Regions from separate parts of the Pseudokineococcus basanitobsidens genome, predicted to be linked through region 1. Evidence: riboswitches for the same ligand, from Rfam matches in the RefSeq annotation. Region 1 holds a riboswitch; the other holds the start of a gene.
What was found. Region 1 has a riboswitch for S-adenosylmethionine ahead of metX (homoserine O-acetyltransferase MetX). Riboswitches for the same ligand answer to the same signal wherever they lie in the genome.
Positions count from the first base shown of each region.

Region 2: linked by a shared signal. The riboswitch ahead of WDZ17_RS11690 (aminotransferase class V-fold PLP-dependent enzyme) and the one ahead of metX (homoserine O-acetyltransferase MetX) in region 1 are both predicted to bind S-adenosylmethionine.

Region 1 covers NZ_JBBIAA010000024.1:15,202-30,539, reverse strand. The annotation lists gene WDZ17_RS14515 (lipid II flippase MurJ) at 1-1,158, shown strand, start outside; gene WDZ17_RS14510 (glycosyltransferase family 4 protein) at 1,155-2,312, shown strand; gene pyrG (CTP synthase) at 2,352-4,088, shown strand; gene WDZ17_RS14500 (NUDIX domain-containing protein) at 4,085-4,744, shown strand; gene WDZ17_RS14495 (DNA polymerase) at 4,832-6,664, opposite strand; gene WDZ17_RS14490 (ATP-dependent DNA ligase) at 6,661-8,376, opposite strand; gene WDZ17_RS14485 (hypothetical protein) at 8,484-9,149, shown strand; gene WDZ17_RS14480 (YkvA family protein) at 9,257-9,685, shown strand; gene WDZ17_RS14475 (DUF4192 domain-containing protein) at 10,037-11,266, shown strand; SAM riboswitch class IV at 11,359-11,470, shown strand; gene metX (homoserine O-acetyltransferase MetX) at 11,505-12,815, shown strand; gene WDZ17_RS14465 (NUDIX domain-containing protein) at 12,844-13,350, opposite strand; gene WDZ17_RS14460 (universal stress protein) at 13,571-13,987, shown strand; gene WDZ17_RS14455 (RNA polymerase sigma factor) at 14,285-15,338, shown strand, end outside.
Region 2 covers NZ_JBBIAA010000013.1:57,480-72,817, forward strand. The annotation lists gene WDZ17_RS11635 (DNA topoisomerase IB) at 1-465, opposite strand, end outside; gene WDZ17_RS11640 (nitrite/sulfite reductase) at 699-2,417, shown strand; gene WDZ17_RS11645 (phosphoadenylyl-sulfate reductase) at 2,414-3,199, shown strand; gene cobA (uroporphyrinogen-III C-methyltransferase) at 3,240-4,493, shown strand; gene WDZ17_RS11655 (S10 family peptidase) at 4,490-5,980, shown strand; gene WDZ17_RS11660 (siderophore-interacting protein) at 6,014-6,847, opposite strand; gene WDZ17_RS11665 (SLAC1 family transporter) at 7,116-8,387, opposite strand; gene WDZ17_RS11670 (LysR family transcriptional regulator) at 8,597-9,598, shown strand; gene WDZ17_RS11675 (hypothetical protein) at 9,678-10,235, shown strand; gene WDZ17_RS11680 (FluC/FEX family fluoride channel) at 10,380-10,841, shown strand; gene WDZ17_RS11685 (fluoride efflux transporter FluC) at 10,849-11,235, shown strand; SAM riboswitch class IV at 11,438-11,550, shown strand; gene WDZ17_RS11690 (aminotransferase class V-fold PLP-dependent enzyme) at 11,736-13,055, shown strand; gene WDZ17_RS11695 (MFS transporter) at 13,090-14,409, shown strand; gene WDZ17_RS11700 (bifunctional FO biosynthesis protein CofGH) at 14,626-15,338, shown strand, end outside.

The DNA of each region.
Region 1 (15,338 bases):
CCCGTCCTGGCCGGCGGGGTGCGACCCCGGCCGAGCCTGCGGTTCCCGCCCGGCGTCCTGCGGCGGGCGCGCGGGCTCGCGGCGGCGGGACTGCTCGCGCTGCTGGCCCAGCAGGCCGCCGTCCTCACCGCCCTGGTGCTCGGGGGGAGGCTCGGGGACCCGGCACCCGGGTCGTTCAGCGTCTTCGTGCAGGTCGTGCAGCCCGTCGCGCTGCTGCCCTACGCCGTCCTCGCCGTGCCGCTGGCCACGAGCGCCTTCCCCCGCCTCGCGGAGCTGGCCGCCCGCGGGGACGGGGCGGGCTACGCCCGGACGGCTGCGCTGTCCACGCGGGCGGTCGTGCTCGTGGCCCTCCTCGGCGCGGCGGTGCTGGCGGCAGCCGCGCCGGCGGTCCGCTCGCTGTACGTCCTGCTCGACGCGGCGGGCCCGAGCGGGTCGACCGCCTACGGCGCAGTGTCCGCGGCGGTGACGGCCGTCGCCCCCTCGCTGCTCGGGCTGGCGCTCGTCGCGCACGTCGGGCGGGCCCTGTACGCGCTCGAGCGCGGCCGGGCCGCCGCCTCGGCGACCGTGACGGGGTGGCTCGTCGTCGTCGTGGCCCAGGTCGTGCTGGCCGCGGCGCTGCCCGGGCAGGACCGGGTGGTGGCCATGGCCGGCGGCACGAGCGCCGGCATGGTCGTCGCCGCGCTGCTGCTGCTGCGGGCGCTGGGGCGCGCGGCGGGGCCCTCCGCGCTCGCGGGCGTCGGCCGGACGGCCGCCGCCGCGTCGTCGGCCGCGCTGCTCGGCGCGGTCGCCGGGAGGGTCGTCGTCGTCGCCCTCCTCGGGCCCGCCGACGCGGGGGCCGACGCGGGGGCCGGTGCGGGGGCGGGGGCGTCCGCCGCGGTGGGCGTCGTCGCGGCGGGGGCCGCGGGCGCCGCGGTCGCCGCCGCCGTCGTCGCGGCGGTCGTGCTCGTGCTCGACCGCCGTGCGGGGGCGGCCGTCCTCGACCGGCTCCGCCGCCGCGGCGCCCCGCCGGGCCCGACCGGCACGGGGACGGCCGCCGACGGGCCCGGTGCCGACGGGGCCCGTGTCGACGGGTCCGGTGACGTCGGGTCCGGTGCCGACGGGACGCAGCAGGAGGCCGCGCCGCGGGAGCGCGGGCGGCCGGGGGAGGAGCGGGGATGAGGGTCGTCCTGGTCACCGGTCACGCCACGGGCGGCGTCGCCGGCCACGTCGCCGGGCTCGCGGACGGGCTGGGCGAGGCCGGTGTCGAGGCGGCCGTCGCGACGAGCGGGGTGACGGCCGCCCGCTGGCGCCGGCTCGGCCTCGTCGCCGCGGCGCCGGTGCACGAGCTGTGGCCGTCGCCCCGGCACCCGGTGCCCGCGCTGCGGCGCCTGCGCCGGCTGCGTGCGCTGCTCCTGGGCGCCGACGTCGTGCACGCCCACGGCCACCAGGCCGGGCTGCTGGTGGCGCTCCTGCTGCGCGGCGCCCCCGGGAGCGGTCGGCGCGGGCCGGCGCTCGTCGTCACCTGGCACAACGCGGTGCTCGGGCCCGACGGGGTCGGGCGGTCGCTGCGGGGCCTGGCCGAGCGCGTGCAGGCCCACCGCGCGGACCTGGTGACCGGCGCCTCGGGCGACCTCGTGGCGCGGGCGCGGGCGCTCGGTACCCGGTCGCCCGAGCTGACGCCCGTCGCCGTCCCCGACCGCGCCTCCCGAGGCGGGCACGAGCGCGGCGGGCCCGTCCCCGCGCCGCCGCCGCCCGCGCTGGAGGACGTGCCGCCCGGCACCGCCGTCGTGCTCACGGTCAGCCGCCTCGCCGAGCAGAAGGACCTGCCGACGCTCGTGCGCGCCGCCGCCCGCGCGGGGCAGGCGTCGGCCGCGCCCCTGCTGTGGTGCGTCGTCGGCGACGGCGACCCCGACGTCGAGCGGCGCGTGCGGCGCCTGGTGGCCGACCTGGGCGCGCCGGTGCGGCTGCTGGGCGCCCGCGACGACGTGCCGGCCCTGCTCGCCCGGGCGGACGTCTTCGCGCTGTCCAGCACCTGGGAGGCGAGGTCCCTCGCCGTGCAGGAGGCGATGGCCGCCGGCCTGCCCGTCGTCGCCACCCGCACGGGCGGGCTGCCGGACCTGCTCGAGGGCGTCGGCGCCCTCGTGCCGGTGGGCGACGACCGCGCGCTCGCGGCGGCCGTCGCCCGGCTGGTGGACGACCCCGGCGCCCGCGAGGCCGCCGGCCGCGCCGCCCGGGAGGCCTTCGCCGCGCTGCCCGGACCCGCCGACGTCCTGCGGGGGTGGGTCGACCGCTACGCCCGCCTCGTGCGCGACCGTGGACCGGCCCGGACCTGACCTCCGGGCGGCGTCGTGGGCACCGGCGGCCGCGGGGCGCTGATACCGTCGAACCCCGTGGCAGATCGCGGTCTCTCCCGGTCAGGCGGCGCGCTCGGCAGCGGCACGCGGCACATCTTCGTCACCGGTGGGGTGGCCTCGTCCCTGGGGAAGGGGCTGACGGCCTCCAGCCTCGGGCACCTCCTGCGGGCCCGCGGCCTGCGGGTGTCCATGCAGAAGCTGGACCCCTACCTCAACGTCGACCCCGGGACGATGAACCCGTTCCAGCACGGCGAGGTCTTCGTCACCGACGACGGGGCGGAGACCGACCTCGACATCGGCCACTACGAGCGCTTCCTCGACGTCGACCTCGACGCGGCGGCCAACATCACGACCGGCCAGGTCTACTCCGAGGTCATCGCCAAGGAGCGGCGCGGGGAGTACCTCGGCGACACCGTGCAGGTGATCCCGCACATCACCGACGAGATCAAGGCGCGGATGCGCGCCAAGGCCCAGCCCGGGCCGGACGGCGAGCCGGCGCCCGACGTCATCATCACCGAGGTCGGCGGCACGGTCGGTGACATCGAGTCCCTCCCCTTCCTCGAGGCCGCCCGGCAGGTGCGCCGCGACGTCGGCCGCGACGACGTCTTCTTCGTCCACGTCTCGCTCGTGCCCTACATCGGGCCGAGCGGGGAGCTGAAGACCAAGCCCACGCAGCACTCGGTGGCCGCGCTGCGCAACATCGGGATCCAGCCCGACGCCGTCGTCTGCCGCTCGGACCGACCGATCCCCGAGGGCATCAAGCGCAAGATCGCCAGCAGCTGCGACGTCGACGAGGCCGCCGTCGCCAACGCCGTCGACGCGCCGTCCATCTACGACATCCCCAAGGTGCTGCACGCCGAGGGGCTCGACGCCTACATCGTCCAGCGGCTCGGGCTGCCGTTCCGGGACGTCGACTGGAGCGAGTGGGACCGGCTCCTGCAGCGGGTGCACGCCCCGCGGCACACCGTCCGGGTCGCGCTCGTCGGCAAGTACGTCGACCTGCCCGACGCCTACCTGTCCGTCACCGAGGCCCTGCGCGCCGGGGGCTTCGCCGCCGACGCCCGCGTCGTCCTCCAGTGGGTCGCCTCGGACGAGTGCGCGAGCCCCGACGGCGCCCGCCGCGCCCTCTCCGGCGTCGACGCCGTCTGCGTGCCCGGCGGCTTCGGCGTCCGCGGCATCGAGGGCAAGCTCGGCGCGCTGACGTGGGCCCGGGAGCACCGCGTCCCCACGCTCGGCCTGTGCCTCGGGCTGCAGTGCATGGTCATCGAGGCCGCCCGCTCGCTCGCGGGGCTCGAGGGCGCCTCCAGCTCTGAGTTCGACCCCTCCACGCCGCACCCCGTCGTCGCCACGATGGAGGAGCAGAAGGCCTTCGTCGAGGGGGCGGGCGACCTCGGGGGCACCATGCGCCTCGGGCTCTACCCGGCGGCGCTGACGCCCGGCTCGGTCGTGGCGCAGACCTACGGCAGCGAGCTCGTGCACGAGCGCCACCGGCACCGCTACGAGGTGAGCAACGCCTACCGCGAGCAGCTCGAGGCGTCCGGCCTCGTCGTGTCCGGGCAGTCGCCGGACCGGGCGCTCGTGGAGTTCGTCGAGCTCCCCCGCGAGGTGCACCCGTACTACGTGGGCACGCAGGCGCACCCCGAGTTCCGGTCGCGCCCGACGCGCGCGCACCCGCTGTTCGCCGGTCTCGTCGAGGCGGCCGTGGCCCGCCAGCGCGAGGAGCGGCTCGTCGAGGTCGACGAGGTGCTCGCGTGAGCGCCGACGAGCGGGACGAGGCGGCCGGGCCCCTGGCCGACGTCCTCGCCCCACGGCCCGTGCGCTCCTCGGAGGTCGTCTTCGACGGCGCCGTCTGGGACGTCGCGAGCGAGCGCGTCGACCTCGGCGGCGACGAGCCGGTGCGGCGCGACAAGGTCGTGCACCCGGGTGCGGTCGGCATCCTCGCGCTCGACGAGGACGAGCGGGTGCTGCTGCTGCGCCAGTACCGCCACCCCGTGCGGCACGAGCTGTGGGAGGTGCCCGCGGGCCTGCTCGACGAGCCGGGGGAGGCGCCGCAGGACGCCGCCGCCCGGGAGCTGCGGGAGGAGGCCGACCTCGTCGCCGGCCGCTACGACGTGCTCGCCGAGTGGTACAGCACGCCCGGCGGCTCGGACGAGGCGCTGCGCGTGTACCTGGCCCGCGACCTCGCCCCCGTGCCCGAGGGCGAGCGCTTCGCCCGCGAGCACGAGGAGGCCGACATGGTGCTGCGCTGGGTCCCGCTCGACGAGGCCGTCGACGCCGTGCTCGCCGGGCGCCTGCACAACCCCACGGCCGTCGTCGCGCTCCTCGCCGCCTCCGCCGCCCGCGCCCGCGGGTGGGCCACGCTGCGCCCCGCGGACGCGCCCTGGCCGGCCTTCGACCAGCGCCGCGCCTGACCCCGGGCCCGACGCCTCGCCGGTCCCGGACGCCGACCCCGGACGCCGACCCCGGGCCGGCCCCGGACGCCGGGCACGGGTGACGGCTCAGCCCTTCGCCTGGGACCACCGCTCGACGACCGCGACGTCGGCGGTGAAGCGCACCGGTGGTCCGCCTACCGCCCGGCACCAGCGGGAGGACGCGGCGCCGAGGTCGGCCACGAGCTCGCGCGCGACCCGCTCGGCCGCGCCGGCACGGACGTGGAGCAGGAGCTCGTCGTGCAGGCACAGGACGACCTCCCCGTCCTCGCCCGCCAGCAGGCGGGCGCGCACGGTGGCGGCCCACGCCTTGAACAGCTCCGCCGCCGACCCCTGGACGACGGCGTTGCGCGTGTAGCGGCCCCGGGCGGCCAGCGCCTGGCGGTGCCGGTCCAGCGCGACGGTCCCGGCCTCGACGGGCACGTCGTCGACCGCGCGGCCCCGGACGCGGCGCCCCCCGGCGGTGCGGACGTCCTCGCCCGCGGCGCCGCGGCGCGCCGCGTCCACGAGGAAGCCCGTCGCCACCGGGTAGGCGCGCTCCATGGCGGCGAGCGCCTCGCCGGCGGCGCCGCTGGTCTGGCCGTACATCGCGGCGAGCACGGCGACCTTCGCGACCTCCCGGGCGACGCCGAGGCGGGCGGCGACGGGGGAGTAGAGGTCGTCGGCCTCCGCGGCGCGCGCCAGGCCCGCGTCGCCGGAGACGACGGCGAGGACCCGCGGCTCCACCTGCCCGAGGTCGGCCCGCACGAGCAGGTGCCCCGGTTCGGCGCGGACGGCGCCGCGCAGCTCGCGCGGGAGGCTGTGGACGCCGCCGGAGGCGGTCATCCGACCGGCGCCCCCGTCGCTGGCCGACCAGGACGCGCGCAGCCGCCCGCCGGCGACGTGCTCCTCGAGCCACCGGTGCCCGGAGGCGACGGCGAAGCGCTCCCGCTGCCGCCAGGCCAGCAGCGCGGCCAGCACCGCGGGCGCGCCGGGCTCGGCCGCCATCTGCTCCAGCCGCCACGAGCGCGTGTCAGGCAGGTCCAGGCCGAGCTCCTCCAGCGCCGCCCGCACCTGGTGCGGGCTGCGGAGGTCCACCCCCGGGTCGCCCAGCAGCGCGAGGACCGGGGCGTCCCGGTCGGCGCGGCGGGCCGCCGCCTCGCGCTCGTCCCGCGGCGGCGGGCCGACGAGACGGTCGACGACCTCGCGCGCCGCGGCGACGTCGAAGGGCAGCCCGCCCGCGCCCAGCTCGACGGCGAGCAGGGCGGCGGCGGACTCCGACCGGGCCGTCTGGAGAGCACCGGCGGACCCCGCCCCGGCGCCCGCGGTCAGCTGCGCGTGCTGGCGCCCCGCCGTGGCGAGCGCTAGCGCCGCCCACCGGGCCGCCCGCCGCGGGGTGTCCGACCAGCCGCCGTCGGCCCAGTCGCCCCGCACGTGGCCGTCCGCGCGCAGCGGCCCGTCGTCCTCCTCCGGCACGTCGGTGGCCCCGTCACCGGCGAGGTCCAGCTGGCCCGCGGCGGGAGCCCCCCGCGGGTCGAGCCCGGCGGCGTCGGCGTGCACGGTCGACGGGGCGTCCTCGGCGCCGCCCGCGAGCAGGCGGTGGACGGCGACGAGGTCCCAGGCCCGCGCGAGGCGCAGGTCGGGCGCCACCCGCAGGAGGGGGACCAGCAGCTCCCGGGAGGACCACAGCACCCAGCGGGGCGAGCGATCGCGCTCGAGCGCGGCGAGCACGGCGGAGGCCTCGACCGGCCCGCGGGCCGGGACGGCCCAGGCTCGGCGGGCGTCGGCGAGCCCCAGGCCCGAGGGGCCGCGCACGACGGCGAGCAGGTCGTCGGCCGCCGGTGGCGGTGCGCCGCGCCCGTCCTCGCGCGCGGCGGCACCGGCGCCGGTGCCGGCACCGCTGTCCCTGGGGCCGTCGTTCACGCCGGGCCGGCGGCGGCCGCGTGCAGGCGCTCGAGCTCCTCGACGACGTCCGCCTCCGCCGCGGGCTTGTCGGGCCGGTGCGCGAGCACGCGCGCGAAGCGCAGGGCGAGGCCGGCGGGGTAGCGGGGCGAGGTCTGCACCCCGTCGAGGGCGATCTCGACGACGAGCTCGGGCCGCACGCGCACGACCCCGCCCTCGTCGGCGACGGCGAGGGCGCGCAGGCGCTCGGTCTGCCAGGCGAGCATGGTGTCGGTCAGACCCTTGAACGTCTTGCCGAGCATGACGAAGCCGCCCTCGGGACCGAACCTGCCGTGCGGGTCGCGGGCGCCGAGCCACAGGTTCGACAGCGTGCCCCGCCGGCGCCCGGAGCCGTGCTCGACGGCGAGGACGACGAGGTCGAGCGTCAGGCGCGGCTTGACCTTGACCCACGCGGCGCCGCGCCGTCCGGCCGCGTACGGAGCCTGCGCCGCCTTGACGACGACGCCCTCGTGCCCGAGCGCCAGCGCCGCGGCGGAGAGCGCCGCGGCCGCCGCCGGGTCCTCGGCGGAGCCCGCCACGCCGGGGACCGCGAGGTCCGGCGCGAGGTCGAGCAGCACCTCGCGCCGGCGGAGCTGCGGCGCGTCGAGCAGGTCCTCGCCGTCCCGGTGCAGGACGTCGAACAGCACGAGCTGCAGCGGGTCGGGGGACCCGGTGCCGTCGGCGCCCGCGGCGGCCGGCCCACCGGGGTCGCCGGGTCGACGCGTGGCCACCCGCGAGGACGTCTGCTGGAACGGCGCGGGTCGCCGTGCCCGCCACGGCGCCGCCCCGGCCCCGGTCCCGGCCTCGGTCCCGACCTCGGACCCGCCGCCCGCGTCCCCGGTCGAGGCCTCCGTCCCCTCGTCGTCCGGGCCCCGGCGGCGCAGCGCCAGCACCTCGCCGTCGAGGACGAGGGTGCGCGCGGGCAGGGCCGCCACCGCGGCGACGACCTCGGGCAGGCGCGCGGTGACCTCCTCGAGGGTGCGGGTCCAGACCCGGACCCCCTGCTCGTCGCGGTGCACCTGGACCCGCACGCCGTCGAGCTTCCACTCCACGAGTGCCGTCCCGGTGCGCTCCAGGGCAGCCGCCAGCGAGGGCGCCGACGCCGCGAGCATGGGGGAGACGGGGCGTCCGAGGCGAAGGGCGACGGCCGCGAGGGCGCTGCGCGCCGCGTCCGGGTCGGCCGCGCCCAGCGCGGTGGCGGCCACCTCGGCGACGTCCCCGGAGAGGGTCAGCGCCCGGCGCACGGCGGCGGCGGGGACCCCGGCGGCCAGCGCCAGCCCCTCGACGAGCACGCCGCGCTGGGCGCCCTGGCGCAGCTCGCCCGAGACGAGGCCGGCGACGAGGCGCTGCTCGGGGGCCGTGGCCGCGGCGAGCACGTCCTGCAGCAGCCGGCGGCGGCGCCCGTCGGCGCCGGTCCCGGACTGCACGGCCGCCGAGGCCATCGCGGTGTCCACGTCGAGGACCTCGAGCACGGGCTCCGTCGCGGGGGACGGCGGGTCCGCGAGGGAGCGCCACCCCAGGCCCGTGCGCCGCTGCCGCAGCTCGCCCTCCAGGTAGCGGACGACGACCTCTCGCTCGTCGGCCCCGCCGGAGGCCGCCGCGCGCAGCACCCCCGCGACGACCTCCGCCTTCGCGCGGCGCGACGACGTGGCGGCGACCTCCTCGAGCGAGGCGGCGAGCACGGAGAGCAGCACGCGGCCATCATGGGGGCGCCCCCCGACATCCCGGGGCGCCGGGCGGCCGGGGAGCCGCCCACCGCGCCGCCGACCGCGGCACCACCCGCGCCCGTACCGGAGGACCCATGCCAGACCGCGAGACCGCACCCGAGGCCGACGACCGGGAGAAGGCGGCGTCCGGGCTCGTCCACCGCCTCGTCGACCTCGGCATCCGCGGCGTCGGCCCGCTGGACGCCGCGCACGAGGTGGCCGACGCCGCGCTGCGCTCCGCGGACGGCGACGTCGAGGACGCCGTCCGCCGGCTCGCGCGCTCCCACCTGCGCCTCGCCGGCGTGGAGGGCTTCGTCACCGGCCTCGGCGGGCTCGTCACGCTGCCCGTCGCGCTGCCCGCGAACGTCGTCGGCTTCTACGCCCTGGGGACCCGCCTCGCCGCCGGGACCGCCCACCTGCGCGGGTACGACCTGCAGGACGCCGGCGTCCGCGCCGCCGTCCTGGACAGCCTCGTCGGGGCCGGGAGCTCGCTGCCGGTCGCCGGTGCCGGCGGGGGCCTGCTGTCGCGGACCCTGCTGCGCGGTCTGCCGGCGCCGGCGCGCATGGCCGTCAACAAGGGCGTCGGCTTCCGTCTGCTCGGCCAGATGGGCGCGCGGACCCTGGGCCGGCTGGGCCGCTTCGTGCCGGTGGCCGGCGGCGTCGTCGGCGCCGGCGCCGACGCGTGGCTCATGCGCGGGATCGGCCGTCGGGCGCAGGAGGACTTCCCGGCCGGCGGGCTCGGCGGGCTCGCGCGGCGCTGAGCGCACGTGCGCGTCCCGGCCGCCGTGGCCGGGGCAGCCGGGGCGGGCTCGACGGGCGGCGGGCCGCCTACCCTGGAGACCCGCCCGAGGCCCCCAGGAGGACCCCCGTGACCGCATCCACGCACTCCGCCGGCGCCTTCCGCGCCCTCGCCGCCGCCTTCTGGCGCTCGCGCCGGGCGGGTGACCCGGGCCTGCCGGACCAGCTCTCCGCGCTGCCGCGCCTCGTCGTCGCCACGCTGCGCGGGCGCTACCCCGGCACGACCGCGCGCAAGCTCGGGCTCATGGCGCTGGCCGTCGTCTACGTGGTGTCGCCCGTCGACCTCGTGCCCGAGGCCGTGCTCCTGCTGGCCGGCTTCGCGGACGACGCCCTGGTGCTCGCCTGGCTGGCCGGCGCCGTGCTCGACGAGACCAGCGCCTTCCTGCGCTGGGAGTCCTCCACGGCTGCTGACGGCCCCGAGCGCGGCGGCGCCACCGCGAGCGGCCCGTCCGCCCGCGCCCCCCGCGGCGAGACGGTCGAGGGCCACGTCGTCGTCTGACGCCGCGCCGACGTCGCCGTCGGGCGTCCGCCGGGCGCCGTGACGGAGCCTGCCCCCGGGTCCCGCGCAGGACTCCTCCCCCCGGACCGCCCCGGACGGGCCGCTCCCGGGAGGGCCGCTCCCGGAGAGGCCGGCGGCGCGGGGCCTGTGGACGACCGCTGCGGGACCCCGCGTCCCGGGGCCACCCTCCGGCGCATGACGACGTCTCCGCAGCCCTCCTCCCGCCGCCGACCGAGCCGGGGCGGGCGGGCCCGGCGCCCCGGCCCGACCCCGTCGTCGACGGGGCCGGTCCCGCCGGTCGGCCGACCGTCCGGCGGCCCCTGCACGCAGCCGCCCGAGGTGGTCCTGCGCGTGCAGGACCCGCGTGACCTCCTCGCCCTCGTCCCGCACCAGCTTGGCTTCCGCCCCGAGCGGAGCCTCGTCCTCGTGAGCCTGCGCGGCGGGCGCCGCCGCGTCGGGCTGGTCGTGCGCGCCGACCTGCCCGACCTCACGGTGCAGCGGCGACGGGCCCTCGCCCGGCGGTGCGTGGACGGCGACCTCGTCGAGGAGGTCGGGGCCGTCCTCGACCGGCTCGTCGCGCTGGTGCGGCAGGACGGCGCGTCGGCCGTCGTGGCCGTCGTCTACGAGCCGGCGCCGGAGCCGGACCCCCTCGCCGCCGTCGACCCGCGGGAGGCGGGCCTGCCCGGCCTCGTCGAGGCGCTCCTCGGGCCGGCGTGCGCGTCGGCGGGGGTGCCGCTGATGGACGCCTGGTGGGTGGACGGGAGCCGCTACCGGTCGCTCGGCTGCCGCGACGAGCGCTGCTGCCCCGCGGACGGCGTCCCGCTCGCGGCGCTGGACTCCAGCGTCGTGGCGGCGGAGATGGTCTCGCGCGGGTCCTCGCCGCTCGGCTCCCGCGCGGAGCTGGTGCGGGACGTCGCCGCCGCGCCGACGGCCGCGTGCGCGGACGCCCGCCGCGGAGCGGCCGCGGAACGCCGCCGGCTGCTGCGCTGCTCCCAGGACGCGGCACGGGCCGCGCGGGTGCGCGGCGAGGCGGTCGCCGCCTTCCGCCGGGCCGCCGAGGTCGAGCGGCTCGCCGCGGCCGCTGCCGCCGGGAGCACCTCGGGCGTGCGGGAGGAGCGGCACGACCCGGTGCTGCTCGGGCGGCTGGGCGCGAGCCTGCGCGACCCCTGGGTGCGCGACGCGGTCCTCGTCTCCTGCCTCGAGGGTGCCGGCGACCTGCCGGAGCAGATGGCCCTCACGGGCCCTGACGAGCGGGCCGAGGCGCTCCTGGAAGGCGTGGTCGGCGCGCCCGAGGGGGCGCGCGAGCCGGTGCACGAGGTCCTCGACCCGGTCGTGGCCGTCCTGGCGGCCGTCGTTCGCCACCTGCCGGGCGCCGACGGGGCCGACGCGCTGGGTGCGCTCGCGTGGTCGGCCTGGTGGTGCGGGGACGGCGCCCGTGCCGTCGTCTGCGCCGAGCGGGCGCTGCAGGTCCGCCGGGCCTGCCCGATGGCGCGCCTCGTGCTCGACCTCGTCGACGCCGGTGCGGCGCCGGCCTGGGTGCGGGCCCGGCGCGTCCTCGACGCGGAGGCGTCCCGGGGCTGACGGGTCGCGCACGACCGGTGGTGGGGCGCCGACGGTCGTGGCGCCCGAGGCGGCTTGAGGGCGTCGCGCCGCGCCGGGTAGCGTCGAGGGCAGGTCATGAGTCCCAGCGCGGAGCCCCGGCTCGCTGGGCGGCAACCCTCCTCCGCGGTGGGGTGCCCCGGGTGATGACCGGGCCCGCCGGTCCGCGGCGGGCAAGCGCGGGCCGGCGACGCACGGCCCCTCACGACCGGAGGCCGCCGTGGCCGTCACCTCCTCGCCCGCCGCGGCGGTCCGGACCTCGCGCGCCGGCTCGGCTCCGTGCCCGCCTCCGTCCGCGGCCACGGCCCCGTCCACGTCCCCGCCTCCGTCCGCGGCCCCGCCTCCGTCCGCGGCCCCGCTTCCGTCCGCGGGCCCACCGCCGGCGAGCGGTGCCTGGTTCCCGGGGGAGCCCGTCGGCGACCGTCGGTCGGTCGCGGTGGGGGACCTCCGCCTGGAGTCGGGCCGGGTGCTGCCCGACGTCGAGATGACCTACGAGAGCTGGGGGGTGCCGGACGAGGACGGCGGCAACGTCGTCCTCGTCTGCCACGCGCTCACCGGGGACAGCCACGTCGTGGGTCCCCAGGGGGAGGGCCACCCGACGCCCGGGTGGTGGGAGGGCCTCGTGGGTCCCGGTCTGCCGCTGGACACCGACCGGTGGTGCGTCCTCGCGCCGAACGCCCTCGGGGGGTGCCGCGGCACGACGGGCCCGGCCTCGCCGTCGCCGGACGGACGGCCCTGGGGCAGCCGCTTCCCGGCCGTCACGGTCCGCGACCAGGTCGCGGCCGAGGAGGCGCTCGCCGACGCGCTCGGCGTCGGGTCCTTCGCCCTCGTCGTGGGCGGCTCGATGGGCGGCATGCGCGCGCTGGAGTGGGCCGTCGGCGCCCCCGACCGGGTGCGGCGCGTCCTCGTCCTCGCGGCGTGCGCGGAGGCGAGCGCGGACCAGATCGCCTGGGCCGCGGCCCAGCTCGCCGCGATCGAGGGGGACCCCGGGTACGCGGGCGGCGACTACCACGGCGCCCCGGCCGGCACGGGCCCCCACCACGGGCTCGGGGTGGCGCGCCGCATCGCCCACACGACCTACCGCAGCGCGCAGGAGGTCGACGCGCGCTTCGGCCGCCGGGCGCAGGAGGGCGAGGACCCCGCCCGGGGCGGGCGCTACGCCGTCGAGTCCTACCTCGACCACCACGCCGACAAGCTCGTCCGGCGCTTCGACGCGGGCAGCTACGTCGTCCTGACGCGCGCGATGAACGGCCACGACGTCGGTCGCGGGCGTGGTGGGCGCGCCCGTGCCCTGTCCCGGGTCACGGCGACGCCGCTCGTCGCCGCCGTCAGCTCCGACCGTCTGTACCCGGTCGCCGCCGGCGAGGCGCTCGCCGACGACCTGCCGGGCGCCGGCCCCGTGCACGTCATCACCTCGCAGGCCGGGCACGACGGGTTCCTCGTCGAGGTGGACGCCGTGGGCGCGCTCGTGCGGGACCTGCTGGGGCGGCCCGGTGGCCCCGGACGCACCGGGGGCCGGCCGCGCCTGTGACGTGCGAGGCCGGGCGGCGCGGGGTGGCTCAGGGCGGCAGGTCGGCCTCCGCCCACCGCCTGAGCCCCGGCCACGTCGTCGCCAGGCCCGGGTGCAGCGGCAGGTCGGCCACGTGCGCCAGGGCGACCCAGCGCACCTCGTCGGACTCCGCGGTCGCCGCGTGCGGGCGCTGCACCGGGGCGTCGGCGCGCAGCCGTGCCAGCACGACCGTGTAGCGCCACGTCCCGAGGTCGGCCGTCACGCGCTCGTCGAGCACCTCCACGGCGGCGGGGTCCAGCCCCGTCTCCTCGTGCGCCTCGCGCAGCGCGCCGGCGACGGCGTCCTCGTGGCTGTCGAGGGCGCCCCCGGGGACGCCCCAGGTGCCGCCGAGGTGCGTCCACCCCGCCCGCAGCTGCAGCAGGACGGCGCGACCCCCGGCGTGCCCCGACGCCCGCCGGCGGGCGCCCCCGTCGACGAGCAGGAGGCCGGCGGCCCCGAAGCGGCCCCAGCGGCGCTCGCCGGAGGCCGAGACGACCCACCCGTCCCCGTCACCCACCCGTGCCCCCCGCGCCGTCGCCGGTCGTCCCCGCCGGTCGTCCACGCCGGTGGTCCACGTCGGGCACGCTACGCAGCCGGTCGAGGGCGCCGCCCGTCCCGCGCGCGCGTGCTCGCCCCGAATCCACCCGTCGGAGGGGACCGGTCGGGAGGGCGGTGTCGGGTAGCGTCCGCGGCGCGACCGCGGCGGCCGGCCGGGGGACCCGCACCGAGGAGGCCTCATGACCGTGGTCGTCGGGTACGTGCCGACGCGGGAGGGCAGGGCGGCCCTCGCGGCGGGCCTGGCCGAGGCCTCCCGCCGTGCCGCGCGCGTCGTCGTCGTCGACAACCGGCGCGCGGACCCGGACGACCCGGACCCGGAGGGCACCAGCGCCCGCGCCCTCGACGAGCTCCGGCCGCAGGTCGAATCTGCCCTCGGCTCCGGGGACGACGCACCGCCCTACGAGCTGCGCACGCTCTCGCCCGGCTCGGAGCCCTCGGAGGACCTCATCGCGGTCGCCACCCAGGCCGGCGCCAGCCTGGTCGTCATCGGCCTGCGCCGCCGCACGCCCGTCGGGAAGCTGATCCTCGGCTCCGGGGCGCAGCGCATCCTCTTCGACGCGCCCTGCCCCGTCCTGGCGGTCAAGCCCCCGGCCTGACCCGTCGCCCGGTCCGTGAGGGCGGGCGACCACCTCCCCGACCACCGCGGCCGCTGTGCGACCATGGGGCTTGCGAACCACCGGTCTCGTCATGCCCGAAAACATCGCCCGGCACGGGGCATGAACCGCGGCAGCCGCTCGTTGACCGGTGAGAGCCAGCAGGGCCTCAGGAGCACCGGGAGCACCCGGGGCCGGAGGTCCGCACCGCACCACCCCGGGCGGCTCGCGCCGTCGGTCGGACGTCCTCGCGGCGCGCCGGCCCCGCCCCTGCTCGTCCACCTCGACGGAAGGCAGTCCGTGTCGTCGGTCCCCAGCCCCACCAGCACCTCCTCCCAGCAGCTCCCCGCGGAGTTCGCCCACCCGCAGCTCCAGGAGCTCCTCGCCTCCGGACGGTCCTCCGGCAGCGTCACCGCGACGAGCCTGCGCAGCGCGTGCGAGAGCGCCGACGTGCCCATGTCCCGCATGAAGTCGGTCCTGCGGGCCCTCGACGAGGCCTCCGTCACGGTGGTGGTCGACGACCCGCAGCCGGTGGCCGCCCGCGCGAAGCGCACCGCCGCCGCGACCCGCACCCGCGCCGCGGCCACGGCCGCGGTCGCCACGGACGACGAGGCGCCCGCGACGGACGAGCCGCCCGCCCGCCCGGCGCCGAAGAAGGCGACGAAGAGCGCGACGACCCGCAAGACGGCGGCGAAGACCACCTCGACCCGCTCGACCTCCACGCGGGCGAAGAGCACGGCCGGCGGGGCGAAGGACGCCGGCAAGGACGGGGCGGCGAAGGACGGGGCGGCGAAGGACGGCGCGAAGAGCGCCCCCGCGTCCCGCGCCAAGGCGGCCGCGACCGGTCCCACCGAGGTCGTCGCCCCCGACGTCGCCGACACGCTGGCCGACGAGGACGCCGCAGCCCGTCCCACCGTCCGCGAGACCGACGAGGCGGACGCCAAGAACCAGCCCGAGGGCAAGGGCGACTCCTTCGTCCTGCGCGACGACGACGACGAGGACGCCCCGGCGGTCCAGGTCGTCACCGCCGGCGCGACGGCCGACCCGGTCAAGGACTACCTCAAGCAGATCGGCAAGGTCGCCCTCCTCAACGCCGAGCAGGAGGTCGAGCTCGCCAAGCGCATCGAGGCCGGCCTGTTCGCCGAGGAGCGGATGACCTCCGGCGAGGTCACCGACGCCCGCTACCACCGCGAGCTGCAGTGGATCGCGCACGACGGGCGCCGCGCCAAGAACCACCTGCTCGAGGCGAACCTGCGCCTCGTCGTCTCCCTCGCCAAGCGGTACACGGGCCGCGGGATGCTGTTCCTGGACCTCATCCAGGAGGGCAACCTCGGGCTCATCCGCGCGGTCGAGA
Region 2 (15,338 bases), on a different contig from region 1:
GAGGCCGAAGCTCCCGTTCGCCTCCGCGTAGCTCTCCCCGCCGATCCGGAAGAAGCCGAGGTCCAGGAGCCGGAAGGCGGTGGCCAGCGCCCGTTCCCGCGGCATGGGGTCCCGCGCCGTCCGGCGCCCGAGGTCGCGCTGCACGCGCTCGCGCGCGCCGGGGAGCCGCTCGGCGACCTCGAGGACGCGGTCGTGCTTGGCCCGGTCCCGCTGCCGACGCCACTCCTCGTGGTAGCGGTACTGGCGGCGCCCGGCGTCGTCCGTGCCGACGACCTGGATGTGACCGGTGGGCCACGGGCAGATCCAGACGTCCGTCCACGCGGGCGGGATGACGAGCGCCTCGCACCGCGCCCGGTCCTCGCGGGACAGCGGCTCGCCGAGGGCGTCGAGGTAGCGGAAGCCCTTCCCGTGCCTGCGGCGGGTCCACCCGGGGTCGTTGGGGGAGGACGTGCGCAGTCGGGGCATGGTCCAGATCGTCGGCCGCCGCGCCGCGGGCCGCGACCCGGCCGGCGCCCCCCGGGGGCCCGGCGAGGTCCCGTCGAGGTCCCGGATCCTGGACCTGAAGTGAGTCGGTCGGAATGGTGCTTACCCTGAGGAGGTTGCCAGGGCGGACCGCTCCGCCCACGTCCTGCCGCGCCCGTCCGTGCCGCCCGCCCCGGCGGGTCGTCGGACGACGGGGCCCGACACCGAGGACCGCCATGAACCCCGCTGCACCGACGGACGCCCCGGCGCGCGCCGGGCGCCCCGCGCGCGCCCCCCGTCCGAACGGGCAGTGGGCGGTCGACGGGACGGCGCCGCTCAACCACAACGAGCAGATGAAGCAGGACGACCCGGCGCTGGACGTCCGCCGCCGGGTCGAGGAGGTGTACGCCAAGGAGGGGTTCGCGAGCATCGACCCGGACGACCTGCGCGGCCGCCTGCGCTGGTGGGGCCTCTACACGCAGCGCCGGCCGGGCATCGACGGCGGGCGGACGGCGCAGCTGGAGCCGCACGAGCTCGAGGACGAGTTCTTCATGCTGCGCGTGCGCGTCGACGGCGGCGCGCTCACCACGGAGCAGCTCCGCGTCGTCGCCGGCGTCTCCACCGACTTCGCCCGCGGCACCGCCGACGTCAGCGACCGGCAGAACATCCAGATGCACTGGGTCCGGATCGAGGACGTGCCCGAGATCTGGCGCCGCCTGGAGGCCGTGGGCCTCTGGACCACCGAGGCGTGCGGCGACTGCCCGCGCGTCATCCTCGGCTCGCCCGTCGCGGGCGTCTCCGCCGAGGAGCTGCTCGACCCCACGCCGCAGATCGAGGAGATCCAGCGGCGGTGGATCGGCGACCCCGAGCTGGCCAACCTGCCGCGGAAGTTCAAGTCCGCCATCACCGGGCACCCCAGCCAGGACGTCGTCCACGAGATCAACGACATCTCGTTCGTCGCCGTGGACCACCCCGAGCTGGGCCTCGGGTACGACCTCTTCGTCGGCGGCGGGCTGTCGACGACGGCACGGCTCGCCTCCCGGCTCGGCGCCTTCGTGCGTCCCGAGGAGGTGCCCGAGGTGTGGCACGGCGTCGTGCAGGTCTTCCGCGACTACGGCTACCGGCGCCTGCGCACCAAGGCCCGCCTGAAGTTCCTGCTCGCGGACTGGGGCCCCGAGCGGTTCCGGCAGGTGCTGCAGGAGGAGTACCTGCACCGCGTGCTCCCGGACGGCCCCGCGCCGGGCGCGCCCGTCGGCGACGCCGACCACGTCGGCGTGCACCCGCAGAAGGACGGGCGCCGCTACGTCGGCGTCGCGCCCGTCGTCGGCCGCGTCAGCGGCGAGGTGCTCGCGGCCGTCGCCGACGTCGCGGAGGCGCACGGCAGCCGCCGGGTGCGGCTGACCCCGCACCAGAAGCTCGTCGTGCTCGACGTCCCCGCGGACGAGGCCGAGGACGTCGTCGCCGAGCTCGGCGCCCTGGGGCTGCAGGCGCGGCCGAACCTGTTCCGCCGCACGACCATGGCCTGCACGGGCATCGAGTTCTGCAAGCTGGCCATCGTGGAGACCAAGGCCACGGCCACCCGCGCCGTCGCCGAGCTCGACGCGCGGCTGGCCGACGTCCAGAAGACGCTGCCGTCCCCGGTCCGCCTGCACGTCAACGGGTGCCCCAACTCCTGCGCCCGGATCCAGACGGCCGACATCGGGCTGAAGGGCCAGCTCGTGACCGACGACGACGGCGGGCAGGTGCCCGGCTTCCAGGTGCACCTCGGCGGCGGGCTCGCGTCTGCCGACCGCGAGGAGGCCGGTCTCGGCCGTACCGTCCGGGGTCTGAAGGTGACCGCCGACGACCTCGTGGACTACGTCGACCGGGTCGTGCGGCGCTACGCGGACGAGCGTGACGGGGACGAGACCTTCGCGGTGTGGGCGCACCGCGCCGACGAGGAGGCGCTGCGATGACCACGACGACCCGGTCCGGCTCCGCGCGGCTGGCGCAGGAGGAGGAGCCGCGCGCGGACGCCCCGCGCCGGCGGCGCACCCGGACGCCGGAGCAGCTGCGGGTGCTCGCGGAGGAGGGGCAGCGGCGCTTCGGCGACGCCCGGGGCGAGGACGGCGCGCTCGAGGTCCTGCGGTGGGTCGCGGGCGAGCTGGGCGACGGCGTCGCCGTCGCCTCGTCCATGGCGAACGCCGTGCTGCCGCACCTGGTCTCCCGCGTGCAGCCGGGCGTCGACGTCCTCTTCCTGGAGACCGGCTACCACTTCGCGGAGACCCTCGGCACGCGGGACGCCGTGGCGCAGACCATGGACGTGACGGTCGTCGACGTCCGGGCCGCCCTGACCGTCCCCGAGCAGGACGCCCGCTACGGCGCGCGCCTGCACGACCGGGACCCCGGTCTGTGCTGCGCGATGCGCAAGGTGGAGCCGTTGCGCGCCGAGCTCGCCGGCTACGACGCCTGGGTCACGGGCGTCCGGCGCGAGGAGACCTCCACGCGCACGGGAGCCCCCGTCGTGTCCTTCGACGAGAAGCACGGCCTGATCAAGGTCAACCCGATCGCCGCCTGGAGCTGGGACGAGCTCGTCGGGTACGCGGAGGACCACGGCGTGCTCCTCAACCCGCTGCTGCTCGACGGCTTCCCGTCGATCGGGTGCGCGCCGTGCACCCGGCGCGTCGAGCCGGGCGAGGACCCCCGGGCCGGTCGGTGGGCCGGTCTCGGCAAGACCGAGTGCGGCATCCACACCTGAGCCCGCCCGCGCCGCGCGCCGCGGTGCCACCCTGCGGCTCGTGAACGACGCGCGGGCGACCGGCCTGCTCCCGATCTCCCTCCGGCTGGAGGGGCGTCGCGTCGTCGTCGTCGGGGGCGGCGCGGTCGCCGCGCGGACGGTGGCCGGGCTGCTGGACGCCGGGGCCGACGTGCTCGTCGTGGCGCCCGAGCCGGGGGGACGGGTGGTCGCCCACGCCGAGGCCGGCGAGGTGCGGCTGCAGCGCCGCGCGTACGCGGACGGCGACCTCGAGGGCGCCTGGCTGGCGGTCACCGCGACGGGGGTCGTCGCCGTCGACGCCGCCGTCTCCGCGGAGGCGCAGCGTCGGCGGGTCTGGTGCGTGGACCGCGGCGACGCCGCGCGCGCGAGCGCCTGGACCCCGTCGGTGGCCCGGGTCGACGACGTCGTCGTGGCCGTCAGCGCCGGCCGGGACCCGCGACGCGCGGCGAGGCTCCGCGACGGGGTCGCCGCCGCGCTCCAGGCCGGTGACCTGCCGCTGCGCCGCTCCCGGCCGCGCGCCCGGGGGCGCGTCGTGCTCGTCGGGGGAGGGCCCGGCGACCCCGGCCTGCTCACCGCGCGGGGACGGCGGCTGCTGGCCGAGGCGGACGTCGTCGTCGCCGACCGCCTCGGCCCCCGCGACGTGCTGGAGGAGCTCGGCGAGGACGTGGTGGTCGTCGACGTCGGCAAGACGAGCGGGAACCACCCCGTCCCGCAGGAGCAGATCAACGCCCTGCTCGTCGAGCACGGCCTGGCCGGCCGGCTCGTCGTCCGCCTCAAGGGCGGGGACCCCTACGTCCTGGGCCGCGGCGGGGAGGAGCTGGCCGCCTGCCGGGCCGCGGGCCTCGACGTCGAGGTGGTCCCCGGCGTGACGTCGGCCGTGTCCGTCCCGGCCGCCGTCGGCATCCCGGTCACCCACCGCGGCGTCGCCCGGGGGTTCAGCGTCCTGACCGGCCACGAGGACCTCGCCGCGACGCCCGCCGCGCTCGCCGGCCTCCCGGTCGAGGCGCACACCGTCGTGCTGCTCATGGGCGTCAGCACGCTGCGGACCTCCGCGGCCGCGCTCGTCGCCGCGGGGCGGCCGTCCTCGACGCCGGTCGCCGTCGTCGAGGACGGGTACGGGCCGCGGCAGCGGGCCACCTTCGGGACGCTCGCGGACGTCGCGGACGTCGCCGAGGCCGCCGGGGTGCGGCCGCCGGCCGTCGTCGTCGTCGGCGACGTCGTCCGGCTCGCGCCGGGCTGGGGCGAGCGCGGCCGCGGGGCTAGCGTCGCGCCATGAGCGACCCGAACGGCCCGAGCGGCCCGTCCGAGACCGGCACGGGGCCGGTGCCGCCGGCGCCGGACGTCCGCGACGAGCTCGTGACGACGCGGCACGTGCTGGTCACCCCGGACGGCGAGCTGCGCTACACCGCCCGGGCCGGCCGGGTCGTCCTGCGCCAGGACCACGTCGAGGACGGCGTGTGGAAGGGCCGACGCCCGCGCGCCCAGGTCGGCGTCACCGCGTACACCCTCGACGGGGCGGACCCGCTGACCCGGCCGGTCACGTTCGCCTTCAACGGCGGCCCCGGCTCCTCCAGCGTCTGGCTGCACCTGGGGCTTCTCGGGCCGCGCCGCGTCGTGGCCGGTGACGCCGGCGCCCCGGTCCCGCCGCCGGGTGGGCTCGTCGACAACCCGGAGTCGCTCCTCGCCGTCAGCGACCTCGTCTTCGTCGACCCCGTCTCGACCGGGAGCAGCCGCGTCGTCGAGGGCGGGAGGCCGGGTGACTTCCACGGGTTCACCGCGGACGTCGAGTCGGTGGGCGAGGTGATCCGGCAGTGGGTCTGCGCCGAGGGGCGCTGGCTGTCGCCCAAGCTGCTCGCGGGCGAGTCCTACGGCACCACGCGCGCCGCCGCCCTCGCCGAGCACCTGCAGGACGCGGGGATGTACCTGTCCGGGCTCGTCCTGGTCTCCGCGGTGCTCAACTTCGGCGTCATCATGTTCACCCCGGGTGACGACCGCGCCTTCGCGCGCTACCTGCCCTTCTACGCGGCCACGGCGCACCGGCACGGCCGGCACCCGGGCCGGGAGCTGGCGGACGTCGTCGCCGAGGCGGAGGTGTACGCCGAGCGCGAGTACCCCGCCGTCCTGGCCCGGGGGTCGCGTCTCGCGCCGGACGAGCGGGCGGGGGCGGTGGCGACGGTCGCGCGGTTGACGGGCCTGACGGAGGCCTACGTCGACCGGGCCGACCTGCGCGTGGAGCACCTGCACTTCTTCGCCGAGCTGCTGCGGGACGAGGGCCTCGTCGTCGGCCGGCTGGACTCGCGCTTCACCGGGCCGGCCGCCGACGGCACGGCGGCCCAGGTCGACGTCGACCCGTCCAGCGACGCCGTGCTGGGCGCCTACGCGGCCGCGTCGCAGCACCTGCTGCACGCCGAGCTCCGGGTGCAGGACACCGCGCCCTTCCACGTCTTCGGGCCCGGCGTCAACGAGGCGTGGAGCTACAAGGAGTTCGAGAACGCCTCCGTCAGCGTCCTCGACCGTCTGTCCCGCGCGATGCGGCAGAACCCGCACCTGAAGGTGCACGTGGCCTTCGGCCGCTACGACGGGGCGACGCCGGTCGCCGCCGCCGAGGACGACCTCGCGCACCTGCGGATCCCGCCGGAGCGGCGGGCGGACGTCGAGCGCCGCTACTACGAGGCCGGCCACATGATGTACGTGCACGAGCCGAGCCGGCGGCAGCAGAGCGCCGACCTCGCCGACTTCGTGCGCCGGGTGACGGCACGCTGACGTCGCCGCCGGGCCGGCGCCGACGGGCCCGGCTCAGTCGGCGTACGCCGGGGCGTCGGCGCGCCAGTAGCCGCAGAAGTACACGTCCTCCTTGCGGAGACCTCGCTCGCGCACGAGGTGGCGGCGCACGCCCGTGGCGGTGGCGGCCTCGCCGGCGACCCAGGCGTAGACCCCGCCGGCGGGCAGCGCGGTGCTCCGCAGGTCCTCCAGCAGCGAGCGGCCCGGCTCCTGCGCGCGCCAGCGCACGTCCGCGCCGTCGCGGCGGGGCAGGTCGGGCGCGTCCTCGTGCGTCGGCACCTCCGCGAGGACGGTGGCGGTCACCCCGTCCGGCAGGCTCGCCAGGACCCCGGCGACGGCCGGGACCGCGGTCGCGTCGGCGACGAGCAGGACGTGCGTCGTGCCCGGGGGAGGGGTGAAGCACGTGTCCTGCACGATCACCCCGACCTCGTCGCCGGGCTCGGCCGTCAGCGCCCACCGGCTGCCCGGGCCGGTCCCGCCGTGGGCGACGACGTCGACGTCGAGCTCGCCGACGTCGGGCCGGGCGGCGCGGACGGTGTAGTTGCGCAGGACCGGCCGCTCGTCCTCGGGCATGGCCGTGATCTCGGGCCACCAGCGCTCGGTGACCGGCAGGCGCAGGCGCGCCTGGCCCGGTCGCGGCAGGAGCAGCCGGAAGTACTGGTCGTCGCCCAGGACGGACATCGACCGCAGGTCCTCGCCCACGAGCGTCACGCGCACGACCGACGGCGTCACCTGCCGGCGGCGCGCCACCCTCGCCGGGACGGCCGACGCGGACAGCCGCTCCTTCGTCGTGCGCCGGCGCACCGCAGGCGCGTCCGTGCGGGCGGGGCGCTCGGTGGTGGTGGTCATGCGGTGCGCTCCTCGGGGGGCCAGGCGGTGCGGCGAGACGGTGCGGCGAGACGGTGCGGCCGGACGGTGGCGCGCCGGGCGGCGGTCCTGCGCCGCAGGGCGCGTCCGTCGTGGCGCTCGCAGGCCTGCCGCGGTCGCAGTGAGGCTTGCCTTCCCTACGGTACGTGCCGCCCGGGTCGGTGTCAGCCCCGGGGCGGCCGCCCGCCGGCCCGCCCGTCGGTATGCCCGTCGGTGTGCCCGTCGGTGTGCCCGTCGGTGTGCCCGCCGGTCAGGCCGCGAGGAGCAGGCGTCCGCTGGCGGCTCCGGCGGAGGTCCGCGCGGCGACGACGACCACCGCGACGAGCAGCAGGCCGAAGAGGGCGACCGCGAGGGCGGCGACGGCGGTGGACCCGGTGGCGGCGGCGAGGCCGCTCGTGCCGGTGACGCAGGTCCCGACGGGGAAGGTGAAGCTCCACCACGTCAGCGAGAAGCGCAGGCCGCGGCGTGCGGCGTGCAGGGTCAGCGCCGCCGCGAGGGCGAGCAGAAGGCCGCCGAAGCCGACCATGCCGGCGGCGAAGACCTCGCCGAGCACGTGCACGACCCGCGCGGCGTCCGAGCCGGCACCGGCGACGGAGGCCGTGGCGGGCCCGAGGAGCAGGGCCGCCGTCGCGGACTGGCCGACGACGCCGAGCGTGATCCACGTCGTCGGGGCGGCCTGGACGGGCAGCGGGCCGCCGGTGAGCAGGCGCCCGTGGACCAGCGTCGCCGTCATGAGCCCCACGAGCAGGCTGAGCCCGAACAGCGCCGCGCAGCCGAGCAGGAGCGCCAGCCGGCCCTGCCCCTCGGGCACCTCGGGGACGAGCAGGGCGCCGGTCGACGCCGAGACCATCGGCGGGACGACGGGCATCATCCACGCGGGCAGCGGGCCGCCCACCTGCTCGCCGGACGCGGCGGTGTCGCCCGCCCGCGTCGCGGTGCGGAAGGGCACCCAGACGGCCGTCGCCACGCCCAGCGCCGTCCCGAGGACCCACAGGACGACGAAGACCGTCAGTCCGGCCGAGGCGCCGATCAGCCGCTCGCCGATGAGGTGGGCCCCGGCGCCGGTCGTCAGCAGCGCCATCGCCGGCGCCCCGTAGAAGCCGCCCATGACCGGGTGCCGTGCGTAGGCGAGCGCCGTCGGGCGGTGGCGCGCCCAGTGCGCGGCGAAGGCGGCGGTGAGGACGAGCAGCAGCGTCGCCGCGACGAGCCAGGCCGCCAGGGCCAGCCCCTCGACCAGCGGTCCCTTCAGCGGCAGCGAGTGCGCCGCGACGGCGACCACCCCGGTGCCCATGACGGAGGCGAACCAGTTGGGGGTGATGTGCGCCACGGCCTGCGAGGGGTGCTCGAGCTCGCGGAGCAGCGGCCCCCGCCCCGGACGCAGCGCCGTCCCGGGGCGCGTGCGGGCGGGCCGCGCCGGCGCCGAGTCGCGCGAGAGGTCCTCGTGGGCCCGCCGGCGCGGGGCGTCGCGGCGGACGTGCCCGCCGGTGGACGGGGCGGGCTTCGTGGACGTGGTGGTGCGCATGGTGGCGAGCCTGACCGGACGAGCGGCGGTGCAGTAGCCCCCGCGACGGTGTGGACCCACAGCGGCAGGTTGTGGCTCGCGGGGGCGGCTGCCAGGCTCCGGCCGTGCCAGGAGACGGATTGCCCGAGGACCGCAGGCCCGGAGAGCGGGGGCCCGGCGATCGGGTGCCCGGCGCGCGAGGGCCCCAGCCACGGGTGCCCCGGCTGCGGGTGCCCGACCTGCGCTCGCTGCAGCTGCTCCTGGCGGTGCGGGACACGGGCTCGCTCGGGGCGGCGGGCGCCGCGTGCGGCACGAGCCAGCAGGCGGCGTCCGTGCGCCTGCGGGCGACGGAGGCGCTCGTCGGCGTCCCGCTCGTCGTCCGCGGCGCGCGGGGGTCGTCGCTGACCCCGGCCGGTGAGCTGCTCGCCCGGTGGGCCGACGTCGTCGTCGACGCCGCCGTGCAGCTGGACGCCGCGGTCGCCGCGCTGCGCCAGGACGCCGCGACCCACCTGCGGGTCGCGGCGTCCCTCACCGTCGCCGAGCACCTCGTGCCGCGGTGGCTCGCCGAGCTGGGGCGTCGGGCGCGCGCCGCCGGCCGGGAACCGGTGCAGGTCGCGCTGCGCACGGCGAACAGCGAGGACGTCGCCGCGCTCGTGCGTGCCGGCGAGGTCGAGATCGGCTTCGTCGAGGGGCCGCAGGCGCCCGAGCACCTGTCCGCGCGCGTCGTCGCGACCGACGAGCTCGTCGTCGTCGTGCCGCCGGACCACCCGTGGGCCCGGCGGCGCCGCGGTCTCCTGCCGGCCGAGGTCGCCGCCACCGCGCTCGTGAGCCGGGAGAGCGGGTCGGGGACGCGGTCGGCCCTGCGGCAGGCGGTCACCGCGGCGCTGCCGCCGGGGGCGCCGGTCGCCGAGCCTGCCCTGGAGGTCGCGAGCGCGGCGGCGGTCCGCGCCTCCGTCGTCGCCGGCGTGGCCCCGGGGGCGCTCAGCAGCCTCGACGTCGCCGACGACCTGACCCTGGGGCGGCTCGTGGCCGTGCCGGTGCAGGGCGTCGACCTGCGTCGACGGCTGCGGGCGGTCTGGCGCGAGGGAGCGGCGCCCCCGGCGGGGCCGGCGCGCGACCTCCTCGCGCTGACGGGCGAGGCCGCAGCCGCGGGTCCCGGGCACGGGCGGGCAGCGCCACGACGGAGTGGTCCTGCGGTCCCGGGGAGGCGTCGCGAGTCACCGTCTGCTTAGGCTGCTCACGCATCGTCGTCAGGTCGTCCACCGCTGCACCCCGCCGCCGCGACCGGGCCCGCGACGCCGGAGGTTCCCCGTGAGGCTGACCACACGTACCGCGACCCAGGTCCCCCGGAGCAGGGTGGCGGCGACGGCCGCGACGGCCCTGCTCGTCCTCGCCGTCGCGGGCTGCGGCGGTCAGGACCAGGAACGGCCGGAGTCGGCGGACTCCCCGACCCCTCTGGAGACGTCGCTCTCCCCCCTCACGACCTCGTCGCCGTCCTCGGCGGCGTCGGCGATGCCGCCGGCGTCCACGGCGCCGCCCTCGGCCACGGCCTCGTCCTCCGGCACGGCGTCGTCGTCGACGGAGCTGACGGCGTCCGTCGGCACGCCGGACGACCCCGACGCCTACGTCATCTCCCTCGTCGACGCGGACGGCGAGGAGGTCACCGAGCTCCCGGCGGGTGACTACACGATCGCCGTCGACGACCGCTCGACGATCCACAACGTGCACCTCACGGGCGAGGGCGTCGAGGAGACGACGACGGTCCCCGAGGTCGTCATGACGACGTGGGAGGTCACCCTCGAGCCGGGGGACTACACCTACCGGTGCGACCCGCACCCGAACATGGTCGGGAACTTCACCGTCACCTGAGCCGGCACCGTCACCTGAGCCGGCACCGCCACCTGAGCCGGCACCGTCGGACGGACCGGCTCCGTCGTCCTCGCCGGCGCGACCGGTCGCCCCGGTCCCGTCCTGCCCGCCCGCGACCGTCGACGCGGCCTAGGGTCGCCGTCCGTGAGCACGTCCGGGGCCGCGGTCGCCCGCCCGCCGCACCGTCACCCCGGTCTGCTGCTCGGCGTCCTGCTCGGCGGGACGGTGGGGACGGGGCTGCGGCTGGCCGCGGGCGAGGCGCTGCCGCACGAGGTCGGCGCGTGGCCGTGGGGGACGCTGCTCGTCAACGTCGTGGGCGCGTTCCTGCTCGGTGCCCTGCTGGAGACGCTGCTGCGGGCCGGTCCGGACGTCGGGCGCCGGCGCGCCGTCCGGGTGGTCGTCGGCTCGGGCGTGCTCGGCAGCCTCACGACGACGAGCGCCCTCGCGCTGGAGACGGTCCAGCGGGCCGACGTCGCGGGCGTCGGCCCCGCGGCCGCCTACGCGCTGGTCACCCTCGTCCTCGGCGTCGCCGCGGCTGCCGCCGGGGTCGCTGCCGCCGCGGCGTCGCACCGGAGCCGGCGCCCCGGCGGGCAGGACCTCGCGTGATCCCGTCGTGAGCCCCGCAACCGCCCTCGCCGTCTGCGCCGCGGGTGGGCTCGGAGCCGTCCTGCGCGTCGTCCTCGACGGAGAGCTGCGCACCCGCCTCGGCGGAGGTCTGCCGTGGGGGACGGCGGCCGTCAACGTCGTCGGGTCGCTGCTCATCGGCGTCGCCACCGGCATGCTGGGCGGGCCCGTCGCGCCCGGGGCGGCCGGCGCGGTCCTGCCCGTCGTCGCCACGGGTCTCTGCGGCGGGTTCACGACCTTCGGGACGGCCGTCGTCGAGGTCCTGCGGCTCGGCGAGGACCGTCGCTGGGGTGCGGCGGCGCTCGCCGCGGCGGTGACCGTGCTCGCGAGCACCGTGGCCGCGGCGCTCGGGCTGGTGCTCGGCCGGCTGCCCTGAGCGACCGGCTGCCCTGAGCGACCGGCTGCCCTGAGCGACCGGCTGCTCCGGACGGACCCGGCCCGGGTGGCCGCGCGACGACGGCCGAGAGCGCGTCCTCGTGCGGCCACCCTCCCCCTGAGGTGCGACTGGTCCGAACGGTGAGACGGATGTCCCGAGGAGTGGTGGCGCGACGGGCCGCTGCTGCCCTACCGTGGTCCCAGGTCAAGAGCGCCAGCGACAAGCCCCGGCTCGCTGGCCGGCAACCCTCCTCCGCGGTGGGGTGCCCCGGGTGAGGACCTGGCCGCGCCGGACCTGGCGCGGCAAGCGCGGACCTGCGGGTCCGGACGGCCACCAGGAGGCCTCTCGTGACTGCTGCACCCCACCACCTCGCCGTGGTCCCCGCCGCGCGCCGCCAGGACCGCGACGCCGGCCGCGGGCGCGACCGGCTCCCCGTCGGGCCGCGCCCGCGCGTCGTCCGCCGCGAGCACCCCACCCCCGCCCCCGGCGACGAGCCGCTCCTGCGCGTCGTCGGGGGGGACGAGCGCGTGCCGCTCGTCACCGGCGGCGAGGTGCGGTACGCGAACCTCGACGTCGCCGCGAGCGCCCCGGCGCTCGTCTGGGTCGCCGACCACGTCGAGCGCGTGCTGCCCCTCTACGCGAGCGTCCACCGCGGGGCGGGGTACGCCTCGCAGGTGAGCACGGCCGTGCTCGAGGGCTCCCGGGACGTCGTCGCGGGCTTCCTCGGGGCCCGTCCCGACGACGTCGTCGTCTGGACCCGCAACACGACCGACGCCCTCGCCGTCCTCGCCGGCTGCGTGCCGGACGGCGGGTCGGTGCTCGTCCTCGACCTCGAGCACCACGCCAACCTGCTGCCGTGGCGCACCCAGGGCCACCGCGGCGTCACCCAGCGGGTCGTCGAGGCCGCCGCCACGCTGGAGGGGACCCTCGCGGCGCTGGCCGACGCCCTCGCCGAGCGGCCGACGGCGCTGCTCGCCGTCACCGGCGCGAGCAACGTCACGGGGGAGGAGCTCCCCCTGGCCCGTCTGGCGGACCTCGCGCACGCGGCGGGCGCCCGGCTCGCCGTCGACGCCGCGCAGCTGGCGCCGCACCGCGCCGTCGCGATGGCCCGCGACGGCGTCGACTGGGTGGCGCTGTCCGGGCACAAGCTCTACGCGCCGTTCGGCGCCGGCGCGCTCGTCGGTCGCCGCGACTGGCTCGACGCCGGGACGCCGCACCTGGCCGGCGGGGGAGCGGTCGAGGAGGTGGGGGTCGACGACGTGCGCTGGGCGAGCGCCCCGGCCCGGCACGAGGGGGGCACGCCCAACGTCCTCGGCGCCGCGGCGCTCGCCGCCGCCTGCGAGGCGCTCTCCGCCCTCGACGACGGCGCGCTGGAGGCCCACGAGGCCGCCCTGCGCGAGCGGCTCGTCCGCGGGCTGGCCGGCGTGCCGGGGGTCCGCGTCGTGCGGACGCTCGACGGCGCGGCGTCGTCGATCGGCGTCGTCACCTTCGCGGTCGAGGGCGTCGAGCCCGGTCTGGTCGCGGCGGTCCTGTCCGCCGAGCACGGCGTCGGCGTGCGCGACGGCCGCTTCTGCGCCCACCCGCTGCTCGCGCGCCTCGGCCTGCCCGGCGGCGCCGTGCGGGCGAGCGTCGGCGTCGGGTCGCGGGCCGAGGACGTCGACCGCCTCGTCGCGGCGCTGCACCGGCTCGTCGAGGACGGGCCGGCGTGGGACTACGCGCTCGAGGGCGGTCGCTGGGCGCCGGTCGACGACCCGCGGCCGTGGCCGGCCTGGGGCGACCCGACCGCCCGCGCCGCGGCCGCCCGGCCGTGCGGGGGCTGAGCGGGCTCCCCGCACCCGCCTACGCTCCGTCGCCGTGAAGGACGCCACGGCACCACCTCCGGCCGGCCCGACGGGCGGCGCGCACCCGGCCGCCTCGCCGCGCGAGGCGAGGTCGGTCCTCGCCGGCGTCCTCGTCGCGACCCTGCTCGTCTCCCTCGACCTCCTCGCCGTGGCCGCGGCCGTGCCGGAGCTCGCGCTCGACCTCGAGCTCGAGCGCGCCGTCGCCCTGCCCGTCGGCGCCTCGGTGCTGGGGGTCGCGCTCGCCGTCCCCGCCGCGGCGCGCGCCTGCGCCCGGGGCCCCCGGGCCTGGCTGCTCGCGCTCGCCGCCGTCCTCCTCGTCGTCGGGGGCGTCGCCGTCGCGCTCGCGCCGGTGCCCGACGGGGCCGCGGGCGACGACCCGGGCTCCCTGCTGGCCGTCGGGCTCGGGCGCCTCGTGCAGGGCCTCGGCGCCGGGGGGCTCGTCGTCGGCGCCGGCTCGGCGCTCGCCACGACCGTGCCCGCCGCCCTCCAGGTCCGGGTGCAGGCGGCGCTCGTGCTCGTCACCGGCGCCGGTGCCGTCCTGGGCGCGCTCGTGGGCGGGGTCCTCGCGGGCGTCCCGGGCGGCTGGCGCGCGGTGCCGCTGCTCGCGCCGGCGCTCGCGGTGGTCGCCCTGGTGCTCCTGCGCCCGGTGCGCTCCCGACCGGTCGCCGCCGCGCCGCCCGCCCCGGCCGCCGGGCCGTCGTCGTGGTCGGTGCTGCGCCACCGGGTCGTCCTCCTCGGGGCCGTGGTCGGCGGGGCCGTCGGGGCCGTCGCCGTCCTGGCCCTGGTGCAGGCCTCGCTCCTGCTGGCCCTGGAGCAGCCGCTGCCGCGCGGGCTGCTGCTCGCGGCCGGCGTCCTCGCCGGGCTCGCCGGCGTCGTCGGCGCGACGACGGCGATCGCGCGGGTCGGGCGCCGACCGCACCTCGCGCAGGTCGGCACGGCCGGTGCCGTCGTCGCGGCGGTCGGCGTCCTCGGCCTCGCCTGGCTCGTCGGTCCGGGCCGGCCGGCGTCGGTGGTCCCGCTCGTGCTCGTCGGCCTCGGGCTCGGGGCGGTCGTCCAGGGCACCGGCCTCGTCGTGTCGGTGCTCTGCCCGGAGGGCGCCGAGCGCGAGGCCGCGGCGGCGCTGGGGGCGGCGCGCAGGATCGGCGGGGTCGTCGGGGCCGTCGTCGTCCTGCTCGTGCCGCTCCTGGGATCCGTGGACGGCGTCGGACCCACCCCCCAGGGCGTCCTCACCCCCGTCGTCGGCGTCGGCGGCGCCCTGCTGCTGCTCGCCCTCGTCCCCGTCCTCGGCGTCCTGCCCCGGCGCGGCGACGTCCGGCACCCCGCCCGCCCCTGAGACGTCCCCCGCCCCTTCCGCCCTTCCTCCCGCCGGCCGCCCACCTCCTCCCGGCCGCCCCACCTCCTCCCGGCCGCCCCGCCTGGCCCCCGCCGCCCCATCCGCACTTCGACGACTTCTCGTCGTGCGAGGGGCCGTTGGGGGACGAGAAGTCGTCGAAGTGCGGGGTGGCGGACGAGGCCGACCGGTGGCGTGACCGCGTGCGAGAGTGACGCGGTGACGCAGCTCCCCACGCCGTCCGCGCGCCCGGCCCCGGGTGCCGAGTCCGCCCCGGGCCCCGAGCCCGCCCCGGGCCCCAAGCGCGCGCCGGGCCCCGAGCCCGCGTCGGACCTCGCGCCCGCGCCGCTCCCCGCACCCACCCCGGCGCAGATGCGCCGGTCGCTCGCCCGCGCCCGGGACGGCAAGGCGCTGGACGCCGCCGAGGCCGAGGTCCTGCTGCACGCCCGCGGCGACGACCTGGAGGCGCTGCAGGCGGTGGCCTCGCGCGTGCGCGACGCCGCGATGGCCCGCGAGGGGCGGCCCGGCGTCGTCACCTACTCCCGCAAGGTCTTCGTGCCGCTGACGCGGCTGTGCCGCGACCGCTGCCACTACTGCACGTTCGTCACCGTGCCGCACCGCCTGCCGGCGGCGTACCTCAGCCCCGACGAGGTGCTCGAGATCGCGCGCGAGGGCGCCGCGCAGGGCTGCCGCGAGGTGCTCTTCACCCTCGGCGACCGCCCGGAGGAGCGCTGGCCCGCCGCCCGCGAGTGGCTCGACGCGCACGGCTACGACGACACGCTCTCCTACGTCCGCGCCATGGCGGTCCGGGTGCTGGAGGAGACCGGCCTGCTGCCGCACCTCAACCCCGGCGTCATGTCCTGGTCGGAGCTCCAGCGGCTCAAGCCCGTCGCCCCGTCGATGGGGATGATGCTCGAGACGACCGCGACGCG